3 regions of the Neobacillus sp. NPDC058068 genome follow, and region 2 is predicted to be linked to each of the others. Evidence: predicted binding sites of a transcription regulator. Region 2 holds the regulator's gene; each other region holds the start of a gene.
The links. Region 2 encodes Rex, which represses fermentation and respiration genes when NADH is low (regulators of the CRP and FNR family bind a similar motif). Its sites were predicted from a motif close to TTGTGAAATATTTCACAA; they were not measured.

Region 1: qoxA (cytochrome aa3 quinol oxidase subunit II) is a predicted target of Rex. The motif match lies at 1,916-1,933, and genes of this name have one in related genera.
Region 3: ACFVSW_RS03780 (TIGR04053 family radical SAM/SPASM domain-containing protein) is a predicted target of Rex. The motif match lies at 3,560-3,577, and genes of this name have one in related genera.

Annotation. Positions count from the first base shown of each region.
Region 1 is NZ_JBHVSI010000001.1:10,402-17,483, forward strand. Features, by position in the region: gene ACFVSW_RS00050 (S1C family serine protease) at 1-498, opposite strand, end outside; gene ACFVSW_RS00055 (LLM class flavin-dependent oxidoreductase) at 645-1,646, shown strand; gene qoxA (cytochrome aa3 quinol oxidase subunit II) at 1,985-2,902, shown strand; gene qoxB (cytochrome aa3 quinol oxidase subunit I) at 2,960-4,903, shown strand; gene qoxC (cytochrome aa3 quinol oxidase subunit III) at 4,907-5,503, shown strand; gene qoxD (cytochrome aa3 quinol oxidase subunit IV) at 5,506-5,790, shown strand; gene ACFVSW_RS00080 (hypothetical protein) at 5,829-6,074, opposite strand; gene ACFVSW_RS00085 (S8 family peptidase) at 6,436-7,082, shown strand, end outside.
Region 2 is NZ_JBHVSI010000018.1:2,514-9,595, forward strand. Features, by position in the region: gene tsaD (tRNA (adenosine(37)-N6)-threonylcarbamoyltransferase complex transferase subunit TsaD) at 1-634, shown strand, start outside; gene ACFVSW_RS19900 (ABC-F family ATP-binding cassette domain-containing protein) at 1,057-2,976, opposite strand; gene moaC (cyclic pyranopterin monophosphate synthase MoaC) at 3,143-3,637, shown strand; gene ACFVSW_RS19910 (redox-sensing transcriptional repressor Rex) at 3,666-4,319, shown strand; gene ACFVSW_RS19915 (YhbD family protein) at 4,434-5,057, shown strand; gene ACFVSW_RS19920 (polymer-forming cytoskeletal protein) at 5,070-5,792, shown strand; gene ACFVSW_RS19925 (cytoplasmic protein) at 5,808-6,518, shown strand; gene ACFVSW_RS19930 (MDR family MFS transporter) at 6,530-7,082, shown strand, end outside.
Region 3 is NZ_JBHVSI010000002.1:303,264-310,345, reverse strand. Features, by position in the region: gene ACFVSW_RS03815 (DegV family protein) at 1-225, opposite strand, end outside; gene ACFVSW_RS03810 (YitT family protein) at 328-1,170, shown strand; gene ACFVSW_RS03805 (DUF3813 domain-containing protein) at 1,342-1,527, opposite strand; gene ACFVSW_RS03800 (hypothetical protein) at 1,529-1,681, opposite strand; gene ACFVSW_RS03795 (Cof-type HAD-IIB family hydrolase) at 1,792-2,607, opposite strand; gene ACFVSW_RS03790 (metal-sulfur cluster assembly factor) at 2,832-3,140, shown strand; gene ACFVSW_RS03785 (DsrE family protein) at 3,157-3,495, shown strand; gene ACFVSW_RS03780 (TIGR04053 family radical SAM/SPASM domain-containing protein) at 3,659-4,783, shown strand; gene ACFVSW_RS03775 (Crp/Fnr family transcriptional regulator) at 4,837-5,535, opposite strand; gene moaA (GTP 3',8-cyclase MoaA) at 5,897-6,913, shown strand; gene ric (iron-sulfur cluster repair di-iron protein) at 7,045-7,082, opposite strand, start outside.

The DNA of each region.
Region 1 (7,082 bases), on a different contig from region 2:
CAGAACGGGGAGGTTTTTCGCCTCGATATCAACAATCGCAAGATCAAATTCTGGATGTTTTGCGATGACCTTTCCAACAAAGGATTCCCCTGTACTTAAATGTACGTTTACTCTTTCTGTATTTTCAACCACATGTGCATTTGTCACGATTAACCCATTGGAAGCGATAGTAAAGCCTGTGCCTTTTATCCCATTCCATTCAAGGGTTACAACAGATTTCTTGTATTCCCTTACTTCTGTTTTTTTCGAAAGCCTATTTGACACCTCAATAAAACGGATTGCCGGGAGATTAAAGACATCAAACCACATCCCTAATCCACTTATTAATAAAGCAAACACGAGTAGTGAACTAATTATTTTAGCGATTACTCTTTTCCGCCTTTTTCTTTGTGCTTTTTCTTTCTCCCATTCTTGAGGCTCTTCACCTGCAAAGAAGGCTTCCCAATCCATTTCTTCATCCAGCTGTTCTTGGTTATAATCCTTATTTTCCTTCTCCATTTATTACACCTCATAAGATGGTTGTATATTCCTATTGTATCAGTTTTGATAAATGATTTAGCTTATTTAAGCATTTAAGTTTGTTTCTTATATTTCAATTGATACTATAGATAGTAGTAATCTTTTTTATGAAAGGACAAATCTAAATGGCAAACATTCAAATACCAGTATCTGTCTTAAATCTAGCCCCGATAAGGGAGGGACAGACCTCTAAGCAAGCCATTGAGGCAATGGTGGAGCTTGCGCAAGCAGCGGAAAAAATGGGGTATCAACGGTATTGGATTGCGGAACATCATAACTCTCCGACGCTCGTCAGTTCAGCAACGTCAATCTTGATTAAACATACATTAGAGCATACCAATCACATTCGTGTGGGATCTGGCGGGATTATGCTTCCTAACCATTCTCCGTTAGTGGTAGCTGAACAATTCGGAACGATGGCCACGATTTATCCGAATCGCGTGGACCTAGGTCTGGGCCGCGCACCTGGCACCGATATGATGACAGCCAATGCCCTAAGACGCTCGAAAAATGATTCTGTTTATACATTTCCAGATGATGTTAAGTCATTACTTACCTATTTTGGTCCTGAAGAACAGCAAAGTTATGTGAGAGCCTATCCAGGTGCAGGCACAAATATTCCGATTTATATCCTTGGATCTTCCACGGATTCCGCTTATTTGGCAGCAAAAATGGGTCTTCCCTATGTATTTGCCGCCCATTTTGCACCAAGATTCATGGAAGAAGCGATTTCGATTTATCGTGACCGCTTCCAGCCGTCAGAGTATTTGGACAAACCATATATGATGGTTTGTTTAAATGTCATTGCAGCGGAAACAGATGAAGAAGCCAATTGGTTATCAACAACGAAGCACCAATTTTTCCTGAATGTGGTACGTGGTTCGCGGAATCCGTTACAGCCGCCCGTTGAAAACATGGATGTGCTTTGGAATCCAATGGAAAAAGAAATGGCCGCATCGATGTCAAGTGTGACATTATTGGGAAGCAAAGAGACAGTCAAACAACAGTTGAGCCGTTTTCAAGAAAAATATAACGTAGATGAAATCATGGCTGTGTCCTATATTTACGATCCTAATAAACAAAAACGTTCGTATGAAATTCTGAAAGAAGTGGTAGATGGAAAATGATGAAATAATAATTACCCACTGTTGAAGGAGAAAAAAGTGTCAGGCACCATCCGAAAATTGGATGGTGCCTTTGTTATTGTTATCCTGATATTAGCCATCCTTTTCGTAGTTTATCGAATACCAAAACTCTCTATGATAGTAAATTTTCATTCAAAAAGCTAATGATTTGCCCAATAATTCTATTCTGAAAAGGTGAATATGAACATTCAGTGACACATTTCATTTGGAGGTGTCCTTTCTAACGATTTGGTATTAAGATATATTCAAGAGTGTGATTTATATCACATATTAATCTAAAAAAGGTTTTCTAGAATAATAGAAAGGGGAATTACTAAAAAATGAAATGGGCTTTATTGTCACTTCTTTTTACTATAGCCACTGTGCTAACGGGTTGTGAACCGTTAAAGGTTTTGGACCCTAAAGGACCGCAGGCAGCCACACAATCCAAGGACATTATGCTGTCAATCGGAATTATGTCGATTATTGTTCTGGCCGTTTTTGGTATCCTGATATTTATGCTGACAAAATATCGTGCATCGAAACAAAGTAAAGATTATGAGCCTCCCCATATTGAAGGGAGTTTGCTGGTTGAAACCATTTGTGTGGGAATTCCAGTACTAATTGTCATTTTCCTCTCAATTGTATCTGTTCAAAGTAACTATAAAGTTGAAGCGAAACCGGCGGGGTATGGTGATAAAGAACCATTAATAATTTACGCATCCTCCTCAAATTGGAAATGGCATTTTAGTTATCCGGAAGAAAACATTGAAACAGTTAATTATTTGTATATTCCAACAGACCGTCCAATTGAATTTAAACTTTATTCATATGGTCCCATCACTAGTTTCTGGATACCACAGCTTGGCGGACAAAAATATGCCATGTCTGACATGGTCAACACGCTGCACTTAGCAGCGGATGTTCCAGGTGAATACATGGGACGTAATGCGAACTTTAGCGGGAAGGGCTTCGCTGAAAATACATTTAATGTAAAGGCAATGCCTGAGACTGAATTTGATAAATGGGTTAAAGAGGTTAAGAAAACCGCAAAACCTCTGACAGAAGACAAATTTACCGAATTACTTAAACCTGGTCACCTGGGGCAGTCCACGTACACTGGAACCCATTTAGGATTTTTGCCGCCGCCTGAAGGTGAACATGGTGGACACAATCATGGTTCAGGTCATTCTATGAACATGGAAAAAGATGAAAAAGCAAGTGAAACTAGTTCAGAATCAGAACATCATCACCATTAATAGTTTTAAAGTTTGAAACGTTTGGAAAAAAATTCTCCTGAAAGGAGTCAAATTAGTATGGATTTCTTTGATCGCTTTGCCATCCCAAATCCAAGTCCTGTGATTTATGCCTCGATGGTTGCTATTGGTCTAACAGTTATCGCCATCATCGCCGGGATAACTTATTTTAAAAAGTGGGGTTATCTATGGCAAGAATGGTTAACAACAGTTGACCATAAACGGATTGGGATTATGTATTTAATCTCTGCACTTCTAATGTTATTCCGGGGTGGGGTGGACGCAATTATGATGCGGGCACAGCTGGCTGTTCCTGATAACAAACTGCTAGATGCTCAGCACTATAATGAAATTTTCACTACACACGGAGTCGTCATGATTATTTTTATGGCGATGCCATTTATTATGGCATTAATGAACTTTGTTGTGCCATTACAAATAGGGGCGCGCGACGTAGCGTTCCCGCGTTTAAATGCCTTAAGCTTCTGGTTGTTTTTTATGGGTGCCATGCTCTTCAACATTTCTTTTGTTATCGGAGGCTCACCTGACGCCGGATGGACTTCGTATTTCCCGCTGGCAGGTACCGATTTTAGTGAATCGGTAGGGACGAATTATTATATGATTGCAATTCAAATTGCCGGTATCGGGACCTTAATGACTGGGATCAATTTTATCACGACCATTCTAAAAATGAGAGCACCAGGGATGACATTGATGAAAATGCCGATGTTCACGTGGGCTTCATTAGTAACGAATGCGATCATCGTTTTTGCGTTCCCAGTATTAACCGTATTACTTGCAATGGGAACCATGGATCGTTTATTTGGAACGCATTTCTTTACCACGACGAATGGCGGCATGGATATGCTTTGGGCGAACTTCTTCTGGGTTTGGGGACATCCCGAGGTGTATATCTTAATTTTACCGGCATTCGGGATTTACAGTGAGGTTATTTCAACCTTTGCTCGTAGAAATCTTTATGGATATAAATCAATGGTCGGCTCAATGGTGATCATTTCCCTATTATCATTCTTAGTTTGGACGCACCATTTCTTTACCATGGGTCAAGGGGCACTAACAAATAGTATCTTCTCGATTACCACTATGGCGATCGCTGTTCCGACAGGTGTAAAAATATTCAACTGGCTGTTTACACTTTGGAAAGGTAAAATTGAGATTACGACTCCGATGCTATATTCACTACTATTTATCCCGACCTTCACAATCGGCGGGGTAACAGGTGTTATGCTTGGTATGTCTGCTGCAGACTATCAGTACCATAACACAATGTTCTTAGTTGCTCACTTCCACATGGTAATTATTCCTGGTGTTGTATTTGCCATGTTGGCGGGTCTTACGTATTATTGGCCAAAAATGTTTGGATTTATGTTAAATGAAAAAATTGGTAAGTTGTCTGCATGGATTATTTCCATGAGTACCTTATTGGCATTTATCCCAATGTTTTTCTCTGGCTTGGATGGGCAGGCGCGCCGGATGTACACTTATTCCGAATCAACTGGATTTGGACCGTGGAATATGGTTTCGTTTATTGGTGCAGCAGGACTTGCAGTAGGGTTTGCGTTAATCGTATACAACATCTACTACAGCACTCGCTACGCTTCAAGGGATATTTCAGCAGATCCATGGGATGCACGATCATTAGAATGGGCAACACATACGCCAGTCCCTTCATATAATTTTGCCATTTTGCCGCATGTGAATTCATCTGAAGCATTATGGGATGCAAAGAAACATGGTCATGAATTGTTTCCAGGTGAATATGAAAAAATTCATATGCCAAATAATAGCGGTGTACCGTTTATCATGAGCTGTATTTTCTTTGTTTGGGGATTTTCCTTTGTATTCAGCTTATGGATACCACTTATTTTGACAACTATCGGAATTTTTGTATGTATGGGACTTCGTTCTTTTGAAAAAGATCATGGCCATTACATTTCCGTTGATGAAATCGAAGAGACAGAAAATAATTTGCGAGGTGCTTAACAAATGAAAATAGATAACTCGCTGCCACTTGAATATAGTACGGAAGAAAATAGTAATAAAATCTTGGGTTTTTGGATTTTCCTTGGAGCAGAAATTATGCTGTTTGCAACGCTTTTCTCAGCCTATTTCACATTAATGCACGGTACGGGAACCGGCCCAACAGGGGCAGAGATTTTCGAAATCACTCCCGTCCTAATTGAAACCTTTCTGCTGTTAACAAGTAGTTTTACGATTGGCCTTGGGATTCATGCAATGCGGCTAGGCAATAAGAAAGCGATGATGGCATTCTTTTCTGTTACACTGCTCCTTGGTCTTGGGTTCTTGGGTTTTGAAATTTTTGAGTTTGTTCATTATGTGCACATTGGGGCAGGTCTGCAAACCAGTGCCTTCACTGCTGCACTCTTAACGACATTAGGCACACATGGAGCGCACGTGACATTTGGCTTATTCTGGGGATTATTTATCATTTTGCAAGTGAAAAAGCGCGGGTTAACCCCTGAGACAGCGAATAAATCATTTATCTTTTCGCTTTACTGGCATTTCTTAGATGTTGTTTGGATCTTTATTTTCAGCTTCGTCTATCTGAAAGGAATGATGTAAACATGAAAGAATTATTCCCGATGAAGCAGGTGATGGGGTTTGTCTTTTCAATCCTCCTTACCACAATCGCGCTGGCTGTATATTTTTTAGACATGTCCATAACAACTGGGATGACGATTCTCCTTGTGACTGCTTTCATTCAAGCTGCCGTACAGCTTGTAGTATTCATGCATGCTGGTGAAACGAAAGATAAGGGAGCTATATATACAAACGTCTATTACGGACTTATTATTGCTTTGGTCACCGTTTTTGGTACATTATTGTGCATGATTTGGGGTTATATTTAATAGAGCAACGAAAAAGGAGCGTCATTGTCATGACGCTCCTAATTTTTTTTAGTTGGTTCTAAATGAATGCCTTTATCTGATGTTTTCAGCATTTCTTCTGTTGCAACGAAAAACACACCCATGAGAAAGATGAAAACGGCGCCCATTATGATCCCGATGGAAATGCCTGCTAAATTTCTGTAATCGTTTACAAAGAAACTATAGAAAAAAGTTAAAATGCCAAGTGTTAGTAAAATACTTCCGGATACCTTTACAGTATTCAAGATTTTTACATTTAATTTCACTTTTCTCATCCCCCTTTCTATATATTATTCCTCTTGTTCACAAAATTGTCAAAATTAATTTTTATGAATTATCAGAAAGAGGTTATAATTAAATGTTTGTGGATCTTTATACTATTTTATGTACCTCTAAACATGGGGGAATAAGCTAAGAAATTAGATTGATTCTTTCGACAAAATCTGCAAGCAATCCCTCCGAAAGTATATTTCCTTTATCCTAAATTTTCGTAGATTAATGGAAAAAAATACATTTTATACAATCCTTAAGTAGGTTATGTAGTTTTTTTGCTGTCGAAAAATGAAGATTGTCGAAAAATTGATTTGCAATATAATGAAAATTAGAAATTAAAAAGGAGGTTTTTTTATGTCAATTAAAAAAGGATTTTTTGCAGGTGCACTTAGCTTATCGTTATGTGCATCCACGGTTTTTGCTAGTGGTGCAGGTGTAGGACATGCACAATCAGTTGAAAAGAAATACATAGTAGTTTTTAAAGATGAGGCTAAGCTGCCATCAGGTTATGAGGATTTAGTAAAAAAAGCTGGCGGCCAGATTCAAAACAGGCTGGAAAAACTAGGTGCTGTTGAGGTCTCCTCCAGTAATCCTAATTTTCTAAAGGAAGTTAATAAGTCTTCAATCGTGTCCGAAGCTGGAGCAGAGAACAAAATTTATGCTGAGGCACCATCTGTTGAAGCAACGTTCTCCTATGAAGAAGCCACATCTGTTAAGCCAGATTTATATGAACAAAATCAATGGGATATTAAACAAGTAACAAATAATGGGGAATCATGGACCCTTCCTGGGGGAACAGGCAAGCCAGTTTCAGGGGAAGATATTGTCGTTGCGGTTATCGATACAGGCATTGACTATACCCACCCAGATTTAAAAGCAAATTATGCTTACGGAAAATCCTTTGTTCCGGTCTATTCGGACCCTAAGGACGAAAATGGTCATGGCACACATGTAGCAGGTTCAATTGCAGCTAAAGGAAGAACAATGGGAGTTGGTCCCGA
Region 2 (7,082 bases):
TCCTCTTATAGCTCTAGTGGTCTCAGGAGGGCATACCGAGCTTGTTTATATGAAAGAGCACGGACATTTTGAAGTGATTGGCGAGACGAGGGATGATGCAGCAGGAGAGGCGTATGACAAGGTGGCAAGGACCTTGAATATGCCGTATCCAGGCGGTCCGCATATTGATCGTTTGGCACAGGAGGGAAGCCCGACAATTGATTTACCTCGAGCTTGGTTAGAGGAAGGTTCTTATGATTTTAGTTTCAGCGGCTTAAAGTCAGCTGTCATTAATACGGTCCACAATGCCGAACAGCGCGGCGAAGTGATAGCACCTGAGGACCTTGCCGCCAGCTTTCAAGCAAGTGTGATTGAGGTATTAGTTAAGAAGACGGAAAGAGCCGTAGCTAAGTATGGTGTGAACCAAGTATTAGTCGCTGGCGGTGTTGCGGCAAATAAAGGCCTCAGGGCGGCATTAGAAAAGGCATTCGCGGATAATGACAAGGTAGAATTGGTGATTCCGCCATTATCCTTGTGTACCGATAATGCTGCGATGATTGCCGCTGCCGGAAGTGTGATGTTTGAAAAAGGGATCAGAGCAGGGCTTTCCCTAAATGCAAATCCGGGACTGGATATTGAAATCTATAATGGTTAACCAACTCTTCTGAATAAGAAGAGTTTTTTTTTCGAAAAGGGGGGGAGTGCAGCATAAACGAATCAGTAACGCTATTTACGTCCTTTGTGGATAAGATTTTATAAAAAAAGATAGAAAAAGTAATAAATGTGGATAAGCCTGTGGATTGTGTGGGCAATGTGGATAAAAACGCAACTTATTGTGGATAATGTGGAAAAGCTTATAAAACTCCTGAAATTATTCTGTTTAAAGTGTGAATAAAGTTGTGGAAAAGCGAAGGATTTCTTAAAAATTGTTGATATCCTTTAAAATTTGTTGATATAGTTTCTTTCATTTTCAATTTCAAATTAAAATCTGTCAATAACACACCAGAATTTGCAGATATCATATATATATCCAAAAAAATAATGGTTGAAACCAGACATCCCGCCCGGTTTCAACCATTATTCCGCTAACTCCGCCCATTCCTCCATCAAGTGCTCAAGCTCTGTCTTCGCTTTTTCACTTTTTAGGTTGATTTCCAAAACTTTTTCGTGGTCTTGAAAAATCTCTGGTGCACATAATTGCTGCTCATAATCGCCAATTTGTTCCTCAAGCACTTCGATGCGCAGCTCGATTTCATCTAATTTTCTTTTTCGCTGCCGTTCAAGCTTTTTACTTTCCTTATCCTGTTGATAACTATTTTTCTCGTGCGTTGCGGAATAGGCTGCCTTTTTTGCTAAATCTTCAAGCGCAAGCGCTTCAAGTTCTTTTTGCTCCAGTTTTTTTTCTAGATAATAATCATAATCCCCAAGATATTCACTGCTTCCATTCCCGCTCAGTTCCAGTACCTTTGTAGCGATCCGGTTAATGAAATAGCGATCATGTGAGACAAACAAAATGGTGCCTGGATAATCGATTAAGGCATTCTCCAGCACTTCTTTGCTATCAAGGTCTAAATGGTTAGTTGGCTCGTCCAAAATTAACACATTTGCCTTCTCAAGCATCAGTTTAGCAAGGGCAAGTCGGGCTTTTTCACCGCCGCTTAAGGTAGAAACTATCTTCAGCACATCATCGCCGGAAAATAAGAAATTACCGAGAACCGTCCGGATTTCCTTTTCATTTTTAAGCGGATAATCATCCCAGAGCTCATTCAACACGCGCTTATTGGAGGTTAACTCGGCCTGTTCCTGGTCGTAATACCCAATCGCAAGGTTTGTTCCATATTGAATCGTTCCGGCAAGCGCGGGCAATCGATTGATAATCGTTTTTAACAGTGTTGATTTGCCGATTCCGTTTGGTCCGACAAGGGCAATGCTTTCCCCTTTATAGGCACGGAAGTTGATGTCCTCAGAAATTTTTTCATTGCCGTAACCGACAGCAAGCGAATCCACTGCCAAAACATCATTTCCGCTTTGTTTCTCGATTTCAAACGAGAAGGTAGCGGACTTTTCACCACCTAATGGACGGTCGATAATTTCCATCTTCTCGAGCTTTTTCCGGCGGCTTTGTGCTCGTTTAGTCGTCGAGGCCCGTGCTAAGTTCCGCTGGATAAAGTCCTGAAGATCAGCAACCTCCTGCTGCTGTTTTTCGTAAACCTTCATATCGCGCTCATAATTGGCGGCTTTTTGGTCAAGGTAAGAACTATAGTTGCCCGTAAACCTTTGAATTTGTTTGCGGGATACTTCGTAAACTTGAGTGACTACTTTATCTAAAAAATATCGGTCATGTGAGACAATTAAAATGGCGCCATCGTAACTCTGTAAATATTGCTCAAGCCATGAAAGAGTATCGATGTCGAGATGATTGGTCGGCTCGTCCAAAATTAAGATATCAGGTTTTGTTAATAGTAATTTTCCTAAAGCAAGGCGGGTTTTCTGTCCGCCGCTTAAACTTGAAATCGCAAGCGCGCTTTCGTGGAAACTTAACCCATGGAGCACGGAGCGAATATCTGCTTCGTATTGATAGCCGCCAGTCTCCTTAAATTTCACCTGAAGCTGGTCATATTCCTTAAGAACACGTTCATATCTTTCATTGTCTTCAAACACACCGGGGTCAGCCATCTGTTCCTCAAGCCTGCGAAGCGACTTTTCCATCAATTGAAGCGGTTCGAAGACAGTCAACATTTCTTCCCAAATGGACAAATTCGATTCTAATCCGGTATTTTGCGCTAAATAACCAATGGTTACTTCTTTTGGTTTGATTATATCTCCGCCATCATGTGACAAGTGTCCGGCAATGATCTTTAAAAGCGTCGATTTGCCTGCACCATTGCGGCCAACAAGCGCCACCCGGTCTCGCGTTTGTAATTCTAGCTTAATATTCGATAAAATAAGGTCAGCACCATAATATTTTTGTAGTTGATTGACCTGCAGTAAAATCATTTTCATTCACCTCTTACATACAAATAGTGTACCGTATAACTAGAGTGTCGGCAATAAAGGGCTTTAAGAGCGGGTTTCCTTCAACGAAAAAAATGTTTGAACTAGTTCAAAGTTTCACACACATAATAGGAAAAATAGTGTATGATTTGAGAGGAGGATTTTTTATATGGCAGATTTTACACATTTTAATGAGGAAGGCAGAGCGAAAATGGTCGACGTAAGTGATAAACCAGAAACTGCACGGACCGCTCTGGCACATTCCAGCATAACTGTTAGTAAAGAGATTTATGAAAAGATAACCAATAATGAAATGAAAAAGGGCGATGTGTTAGCTGTGGCCCAGGTAGCAGCTGTTATGGCGGCCAAAAAAACATGGGATCTGATTCCAATGTGTCACCCGATTCCGCTAACAGGAGTGAACATTTCTTTCTCATGGGAAGCGGATCAGAAAGAGAACTATCACCTGCAAATTGCGGCAGCAGTCAAAACAAAAGGGAACACAGGTGTGGAAATGGAAGCGTTAACAGCAGCCGCAGCTTGTGCCTTAACCGTTTATGATATGTGTAAAGCAGTGGACAAAGGGATGGTCATCGGACCGACCTATTTAGTCGAGAAAACGGGCGGTAAAAACGGGGATTATAAACGAACCGATGAAATTTAACTAAATCATTCAAGGGGTGTGGGAGATTATGGGTAATGAAACAATGAAAATACCACAGGCGACAGCAAAACGGCTGCCCCTCTACTATCGATTTTTAAAAAACCTTCATTCTTCCGGTAAACAAAGGGTTTCTTCAGCAGAACTGAGCGAAGCAGTGAAAGTGGACTCGGCAACCATTCGCAGGGATTTTTCCTATTTTGGTGCCTTAGGCAAAAAGGGCTACGGTTATAACGTCAATTATTTATTAACCTTCTTCCGCAAAACCTTAGATCAAGATGAACTAACAAAGGTGGCCTTAATTGGGGTCGGTAATCTTGGTACTGCCTTTTTAAACTATAATTTTTTAAAAAACAATAACACAAAAATAGAATTTGCCTTTGATGTCGATCCGAATAAAATGGGAACGAAGATTCGTGAGGTACCGGTCTACCATCTTGATGAATTGGAGAACGTCCTAGCCAATGAAAATATATCGGTAGCGATTCTAACCGTTCCCGCGCAGGTCGCTCAGCAGATTACCGATCGACTTGTGAAGGCTGATGTGAAAGGGATATTAAATTTTACGCCAGCACGGTTAAATGTTCCTCCTTCCATTCGGGTCCACCATATCGATTTAGCAGTAGAGCTGCAATCATTAATTTACTTTTTAAAGCACTATCCGACCGCAGAGCTAGAAGAATAATATGTTTAAGGGTTTTTCACGAGCATAAACTTGTGGAAAGCCCTTTTTTATTTTTCCCGCTTTACATGCGTAACAGTGTTATGTTACATTATAAAACAGAAAGGGGTTTTCAACATGAGCGAGGAGTTAATTTCTAAGAAGGATTTATTAGATCTAGCAGGGATTTCGTACGGACAGCTGTATCGGTGGAAGCGGAAGGATTTGATTCCTGAAGAATGGTTTATTCGAAAATCGACATTTACCGGTCAGGAAACCTTTTTTCCAAAAGAAAAGATTTTAGATAGAATCGATAAAATCCAAACGATGAAGGAAAATCTTTCGTTAGATGAACTGGCCGATATGTTTTCGCCGAATATTAGTGATTTGCAATTGGAAAAGGATGATTTAATCAAACGTAACATTGTTTCTGCTGCAGTGATGAATTTTTACCTAGAGAATGATAAGAGCGGTCTTACATTTCATTTTCCAAGAATTCTTGAAGTATATGTGTTAGAAAAGCTGCTTCAGTCGGGTGAAATTAATTTGGATGAGGGGAAAATGGTCTTACAAGTATTAAAGGATAATGCGCCACTTATCAAACAAAAAAGCTGTGAATTGGTGATTGCCCGAAAGCTTGGGGTATCTTCGTGCCTATTATTAATTAATGCAGAAGCCGTTCATTTTGAACCGGGAACGAAAATGGTAGTGTCACTGTCACTAATGACTTGTATGGAAGAGATTAAGTCGAAATTATTATAAAGGAGAATGGCAATGGAATTAAAGAATAGAGGAGATTTGGTCATTAATGGGGTTGGGGCATCTAATGGCGGGAAATTCCAGCTTGTTACATTGAATGGACATGGAACGGTTAACAGTGATTTAGAGTGTAGTGACTTTGAATGCAATGGTTCAGGTACGGTCAAAGGCGATGTGAAAGCAAATACAGCTAAAATAAGTGGAAATGCGAGTTTTAAAGGAACGATCGATAGCCAACAGGTTACGGTGGAAGGAACAGCAAAAATTGAGAAAAACCTGTATGCGAAACATCTCTATGTTTCAGGCAAAGCCTCTGTTGGCGGCAAAGTTAAAAGTGAGGAAATAAACTGTCATGGGATTTTATCGGTGGGTGAAGATTGTGAAGCTGAAATTTTTAAAGGAAAATATCGCTTTACGATTGGCGGCCTGTTAAATGCTGATCAAGTTGATGTTGAGATATACGGAGAATGTAAGGCGAAAGAAATTGGCGGACAGACGATAACCGTAAAACAACATAAAGGGTCGTTCATCGGCACGTTATTCAAGCCCTTTTTTAAAACGCAACTGGAAACGGACTTAATTGAAGGGGACATTATTGAACTTGAAAATACGATCGCAAAAGTGGTCCGCGGCAATCAGGTAAAGATTGGACCTAATTGTCAAATTGGCGCAGTTGAATACACGGAAGAATATTCACAGGATAGAAATGCCGTAGTTGGTGAGTCAAAAAAGGTTTAAGAGGAGGAGAAGGTAATGGGAAAAAGCGAAAATCTAATTATTAATGGATCGGGAAGCTATCCTGGGGGCCATTACGATAAAGTCAGCATTAGAGGAGAAGGGACAATTGTAAATGATGTTGATTGTTCCGATTTCCATGTTTACGGAACAAGTGAAGCGGTCGAAAATGCTACTGTTGGCTCCGTGAAAATTATTGGTGAGGCAGAATTTAAAGGGAATATGGAGGCTGACCAAACACTTGTCATGGGGACGATGAAGGTTGGCGGCCATGCCCTTTTGAAAAAAATGAAGATTCTCGGATTGCTCGAAGTCGGCGAAAGACTTAGTGGAGATGATGCGACCATTAAAGGGAGTATTGCGGTTAATGGCGATGTGGAATATGAGACGTTCGATTCTAGCGGCGGTTTTGAAATCACAGGACTTTTAACCGCCGAAACGATTAAAGTTTCATTAAGATTTGGGGAGAGTCGTGCTGAGGAAATTGGCGGCGGGAAAATCACGGTGAAAAGGAAGAAGAATTCACTGCTTTCGTTTGGAAAAGAGACGGGATTCCTTACTGCTAAAGTAATTGAAGGGGACGACATCTACCTTGAAAATACAAAGGCAGATACCGTTCGCGGCAAAATGGTCAAAATTGGCCCCGGCTGCCAAATAGGGTTGGTCGAGTATACCAATGAGTTAACGCATGACCCTTCAGCAATAATAAAAACAAAGACACAACTTTAAAGGAGAATGGGATGGTCACAAAGGAAAGTAAGTTAGGATTGGTTGTTGCAGGATTACTATTGGCGATTTTGATGGCCTCAATGGATAATACGATAGTCGTTACGGCGATGGGGACGATTGTCGGTGACCTGGGCGGGCTCGAAAAATTTGTCTGGGTGATTTCGGCTTATATGGTGGCGGAAATGGCAGGGATGCCGATTTTCGGTAAACTATCGGATATGTATGGCAGAAAGCGATTCTTTATTTTTGGATTACTTTTGTTTATGGCAGGTTCCATATTGTGTGGTACAGCAGAAACGATTACGCAATTAAGTATCTACCGGGCGATACAAGGAGTCGGCGGCGGCGCGCTTGTTCCAATCGCGTTTACGATTATGTTTGACCTATTTCCGCCTGAAAAGCGCGGGAAAATGGGCGGCTTGTTCGGGGCTGTTTTTGGACTGTCGAGTATATTTGGACCTTTGCTCGGAGCGTATATTACTGACCATATCAGCTGGCATTGGATTTTCTATATTAATTTGCCGCTGGGGATTTTATCGCTGATTTTTATTGTTTTCTCTTACA
Region 3 (7,082 bases), on a different contig from region 2:
CATTTCGGTAAAGACTTCTTCAAACGCAAGTGGAGAAGCTTGAGAAGTTTTCGGGACAATTCCATTTCGGATTGCATTATAGACGGTTTTGGGGTCAATCGTTTTTACATCTTCAAATTCTTCATCATTAATATGGACCTTCAACGGGATTAAAGTAACATTATTTTCTTCATAAAAACTTTTTGGTAAATCGCATGCGCTGTCAGCGAGTATTTTTACCGGCATGAAGCTCACCTGCTTTCAAAACTTATATAGTTAGTTTCAGTTTATCGGTTTAGACTTAAAAATACAATTACCTATTTTGTGATTTAAAAGGGGGACATACCTTTGATTTGGCTTCAAACGAAAAAAATATTTATTGTAATTCTTGGTGCAATATTAAATGCACTAGCCATGAATTTTTTTCTTATCCCAGCGAATGTCTATTCCAGCGGTTTTACAGGAATCGCTCAATTACTTTCGAAGGTGCTTAGTGATTATTCACCAATCCATGTATCGATGGGCTTTTTATTACTTGTGCTAAATATACCTGTAGCCATTCTCGGTTGGAAGAAGGTAGGTAAATCTTTTACATTTTATAGTTTTATAAGTGTTGTGCTTTCATCTTTATTTCTCACAATAATCCCAGTCTACAAATTTTCACAAGATATTTTACTTAATGCTGTATTTGGTGGTGTCATTCAAGCTATTGGGGTTGGAATTACCTTGAAATGGGGAGCATCCACAGGCGGTGTCGATATCATCGCTATGGTTTTATCAAGGATGAAGGATAAACCGGTAGGGCCTTATATGTTTGTCTTAAACGCGATTATAGTAATGACTGCTGGGTATCTATATGGATGGGAGAAAGCTCTTTACACACTTGTTGTTTTATATGCCTCGACAAGAGTAATTGATGCCATCCATACTAGGCACGCAAAACTAACAGCGATGATTATTACCAAAAATGCGGAGGAACTAAAACAGGCGATTCATGCATCACTTGTTAGAGGGATTACAATGCTTCCTGCGAGAGGAGCGTTCTCCAATGAACCAAAAGATATGTTGATGATTGTCATTACCCGCTATGAACTATATGATTTGGAGAAAATCATTAAGGATGTAGACCCCCATGCATTTACTAATATCGTCCAAACAGCCGCAGTGTATGGCTTTTTTCGAAGAGAATAACAGAAAGCGGAAGCGCCTTGGTCAGCCCCGACAAGCATAAGACGAGCCGGTGAGAAGGTTGTTTTTTAACCTTCTTGCCGGATTGGCTTATGACCTCGAGGGGCTAGGCGCTGCAGCTAGACAAAACAGAAAAGCGGAAGCGCCTTGTTTATGGTGCTTCCGCTTTTCCTGCTATTGAATCTGTTCAAGCTCTTGCTGCATTTGTTGGAGCTGGGCTTGCTCTGCCACGGTCGAATTGGCATAGGCAGAACGAAGTGCATTCTTTGCCTTAGCGGCAGCAGAATCAAGGTCAGCAGGGTTAGCGGATTTCGCCATCTCAACAAATCTCCGTGCTTCCTGGAACAATTGGTTTCCCATGTTAAATTCCTCCCAGCGAGGATTCATGCACATTGGCCATTTTCTGAGCTTCTGCTTCAGCGTAGGTCATGTGATAAGGAATACGTTCGGCATGCTTGGTAACGGTATCCTTTCCTTGCTGGACAAAGCGTTTTGATTTGTTTGATTTACCCATTCGAATCCCTCCAATATGCTAAGAAGCTCGTATTGAAACAGCAGCGCTGTCTCACATAATAGTATGCTCCAAAATGGCTGGATTCATTTAGAGAGACGTACACTTCCGCTTTATAATTTAATATTTAACAATTCCGCCAAATATTGTCCAACGCCATCCTCTTCATTCGTTAACGTGACTTCATTGGCAATACTTTTCACCTGATCAATCGCATTTCCCATAGCAATCCCGCGACCGGCATATTCAAGCATTTCCAGATCATTATCTTCATCACCAAATGCGACAATTCTTTCAGCTGGAATGCCAAAATATTCAGAAGCCTTTTTTAGACCCACTGCCTTGTTTAAACCGACCTTAATGATTTCAATTACATGCCATGGAGCTGCCCAGCTGCGATGGTCAATTACTTCGGCATGCACCGCAGATAAATGGTCACGAATCGTTTTTAACTGATCTTCCTCGGTATGGATCAGCATGCTTGTTGGAGCATCCTGCAAAAAATTAGCCAAATCCCCTGTAGTAATTTTGGGGTTGCCATAGCTAAAAATATCTAAAAGCTTTTCATCGTGATAATGGAAATAGACATCATCAATCACTTCGGCAATAATATTATGAAACTGAAAGCTTCTGCAGGCTTCAACGATATCTTTTGCTACCTTTACATCAAGAGGCTCGTGAAAATAGCCCCAATTAGGGTTTCGCGGATGGTGCATAAATGCCCCGTTAAAATTGACAATCGGCGTGTCCAAATCCAGCTCGCGATAATACATTTCGCTGGAACGATAAGGCCTTCCCGTGGCAATCATAACGATGTGTCCATCTTCTCTTGCTTTATTTATGATTTCCTTTGTTTTGGCGGAAATTGTTTTATCATCTTTTAATAACGTCCCGTCAAGGTCTAATGCGATTAAATGTCTCTCTGTCATATGGGGTCCCCTTCTTACTATCAATTTTTATCAATCAATGCGTCGCTTTAGGAAAATGTTTGTCTCCATGATACACTAATATTATGGGGAATTATTTTCTCTATACTTACCATGTTAACAATTTTATAGCTAACCTGTAAAAAAATTCACATCAAAAGCTTTAGAAAACAGATATACTAATTTTATTTATACTAGATAATATCAATATATAGGAGTGAATGGAAATGAATGAAGAATTAAAAGAAAATATTATGGGCGCAATGGAGTTAGTTATTGACCCTGAGCTTGGCGTAGATATTGTTAATTTAGGTTTAGTCTATGATGTTGAAATGGATGATGAAGGGCTAGTAACGGTTTCGATGACATTAACCTCAATGGGCTGCCCGCTTGCGGGAACGATTGTCGATCAAGTAAAGAGAGCTCTGGCAGATATCCCTGAGGTTAAAGACACAGAAGTAAATATTGTTTGGAATCCGCCATGGAACAAAGAGATGATGTCACGTTATGCGAAAATTGCCTTAGGCATTCGTTAAGGGGCAGTGAACCAATATGAAAAATAAAATCATTTTAGTAAGCTCGAATCAGCTCGGACGGGGAGACCAAGTACTTGGTGAAACTATTCTTGAAACATTTTTTACGATTGTGAAGCAAAAGGATGAGCTTCCTGCCGCAGTTTTTTGTATGAACAGCGGCGTGCTGACGATGACCGAGGATTCGTTTGTATCCGTTCATTTGAAAGAATTAGAAGACAGGGGCACAGAAATTTTTGCCTGTAAAACATGCGCTGACCATTATGGAGTAAGTGAAAAATTAACAGTTGGCAAAATCAGCGGAATGGCTGATTTTATTGACCTTGCTGCTAAATATGAAGTATTAACCATTTCTTAAAAACAGCAGAGATTCTCCGCTGTTTTTTTTTGCATTCACAAAACGGACATATAAAGCGTGCAGGATGTGAGAAAGTTCACTTTTTTCAACTATAAACACCTTTATAATACAAGGTATTAAGGCTGTTTGAGTTTGAAATAGCTGTTTTCGGGAGGCGTTTCATATGGCTTTTAGTCGAGATTTTAATAAAGATCCTTTTATCGTAATTTGGGAGCTTACACGCGCATGTCAGTTAAAGTGCTTGCATTGCCGAGCTGATGCCCAGTATAAAAGGGATCCTCGTGAGTTGTCGTTTGAAGAAGGTAAACATTTAATTGATCAAATATATGACATGAACAACCCAATCCTTGTATTTACGGGCGGAGATCCGCTTATGCGGGAAGATGTTTTTGAAATTGCAAAATATGCAGTTGAAAAAGGCGTCCGTGTATCGATGACACCAAGTGCGACACCGAATGTTACCAAAGAAGCAATTGAAAAGGCGAAGGAAGTGGGGCTTTCCCGTTGGGCATTTAGTATTGACGGTCCAACAGCAGAGGTTCATGACCATTTCCGCGGCACGGCTGGTTCATTCGATCTCACCATGGAAAAAATTAAATATTTGCATGAAGTGGGATTACCGATTCAGATTAATACGGTTATTTCCAGATACAATATTGAATATTTAGAAGAAATGGCAAAGATGGTTGAAGATTTGAACTGTGTCTTGTGGAGTGTCTTTTTCCTAGTTCCAACAGGAAGAGGCCAGGTCTCTGATATGATTTCTCCAGTTGAACACGAAAAAGTTTTCAGATGGCTTTATGATCTAAGCAAGCGTGTATCCTTTGATATTAAAACAACAGAAGCAATGCATTATCGCCGTGTTGTAATTCAGCAAAAAATGCGCGAAGCGAAGGAAACCGCAGATGAAATTGATTATTTAAGTGCCTTTACGGAAAAAGGGCTAACAGGATCAATCGACGGACTTGGACGAGCGCCGAAGGGCGTTAATGACGGAAACGGTTTTGTATTTATTTCACATATTGGGGATGTCTACCCAAGCGGGTTATTACCTGTAAAGGCTGGTAATGTCCGTGAAACTCCTTTAGCTGAAATATACCGTGAGTCACCAATATTCCAATCGTTAAGAAATCCAGATCTTTATAAAGGCAAATGCGGCGTATGTGAATTCCGCTATGTATGCGGCGGTTCAAGATCGCGTGCATATGCGATGACCGGTGACTACCTTGAAAGCGAACCATTCTGTGTCTATATTCCAAAATCATTAAGAGAGAAACAAGCGCAATAAAAACAGGAGGCTGCCTCAATATTATTGAGACAGCCTCGTAAACAATACTAATTTTATTCTATATTACAGTAAACCGCTGAACAATTTTCACAGCCAATTTCGTCCTTTAAGTATTGTAAATCTAATATCGATATTTTTCCTTTTTTTACAGAAATAATTTTATCACGCTTTAAATCACTAAGAATGCGGTTTGTACTTTCCCGAGAGGTGCCGCAGAAGTTTGCGAGTTCTTGATTGGTTAACGGTAAGTCGATTAAAATTTCGTTGTTTTTTGGGATTCCATAACTATTAGACATCCGAATAAGTGTTGAGAATAGGGCACCGCGTTTTCCATTTAAGACTAGATCGCGAAATTTCGTCTGTGTTTTTCGGAAATGGTCGCTCATCCATTTCATAAATTCAAACGCTAGCTTACTATTTTGAAATATTTCACTTTCAATCACTTCTTTTTTAATCGCGACAATTTCTCCTTCTTCGAGAACCTTGGCACTTAATAAATACCTTGGGTTGTCAGTAAAAAGGGTTAATTCGCCGCAAATATCGTTTTCCCCGCAAATTCTTAAGGAAAGCTCACGGCCGTCTGAAGTGATTTTGCTGATTTGAATTTTGCCGGAAACGATAATGTAAAGCTCTTCCGCCAGCATGCCCTCTTGAAATAGGAAGCTTCCTCGTTCACTTCTAAATTTCCGATCAGCAAATTTAAGCAATTCTTTTATTTCAATCGAATGGGTTGGTTTCATTGTCATCGTCATATGAATCACCTCTAAATTCTATTTATAAGCCAATCTATTTTTTGATCAATTTTTATTAGATTCTTTAGTATTAGTTTAGCTCAAGACTGGCCATTAAAAAGAAGTAAACAATGACAATATAGTGAAAACTTATGCGGATTTTTTAAATTTAATTGTGATTATATGATTTGGAGTGTAAGTCGAATCAAATTAGGGTAAAAAAAGATGTATCCACAAACAAGCATTTAATCATTTGTGTACATCTGTTAAGATTAACATAAGATTAAAAGGTATTATGATAGTGAATAAAGTAACTGCCATTTTTCTAATACATTGGTACACTAATAAAAAATAGCTTCTTAAAATAATGGAGTTGATATAAATGGAAAAAACCATTATTAAAGATAAATTAAATAGACCATTACGTGACTTAAGAATCTCAGTGATTGACCGCTGTAATTTTCGCTGCCAGTACTGTATGCCAGCTGAACAATTTGGGCCGGATTTTGAATTCCTGCCGCGAAGCGCGTTACTGACGTATGAAGAAATTGAACGGCTGGCCAAAATCTTTGTCAGCATAGGTGTGGAAAAAATCCGCTTAACCGGAGGCGAACCTCTTTTACGAAAAGATATGCCAATTCTTGTTAAAAAGCTGTCTGCCATTGAAGGTTTAAGTGACATCGGCTTAACAACAAATGGTGTACTGCTCCCCAAATTGGCAAAGGATTTAAAAGAGGCAGGTCTAAAAAGGGTAAATGTAAGCCTCGATACCTTAAATGATGAGTTATTTGGGAAAATTAACGGGCGCGGTGTTGGAACTGGGCCCGTACTTGAGGGTATTGATGCGGCGAAACAGGCAGGCCTTGGGGTCAAAATCAATATGGTGGTAAAAAAGGGTCTAAATGATTCAGAAATTATTCCGATGGCAGAATACTGTAAAAATCATGGCCTCGAGCTTCGTTATATTGAATTCATGGATGTCGGCTCGACAAACGGCTGGAAAATGGATGATGTGATTACGAAAAAGCAGATTTATCATTTATTAAAAGAACAATTTGAACTGGAGCCAGTTGATCCGGCTTACTATGGCGAGGTGGCAAAGCTTTACCGCTATAAGGATGCGGACGTGAATGTAGGGTTTATTACTTCCGTCTCAGAATCGTTCTGCACAAGCTGTACCCGTTCCCGGCTTTCCGCAAATGGACAAATTTTTACTTGTTTATTTAATGGAAATGGTCACGATATTCGTAATTTCATGAGAAATGGAGCCACTGACGAAGAAATCGTTGCGCGCATTACAGCCATTTGGAATGGCCGTGATGACCGATATTCCGACGAAAGAACAGCTGAGACAAATAAAAACCGTAAGAAAATTGAAATGTCCTATATTGGTGGATAAAGAAAACTCGCCGACTGTCGAGCCCGTAGGGCGAAGACAGAGGCGTAGTTGCACTTATGCCTGATAGGAAAGTTATACTTTCCTATCGGCTAAAATAACAGCCCGCTTAAATATTAGCGGGCTGTTAATTATTAAGAAAGATATCTTGGGAATAAAATATTGTTTTCAA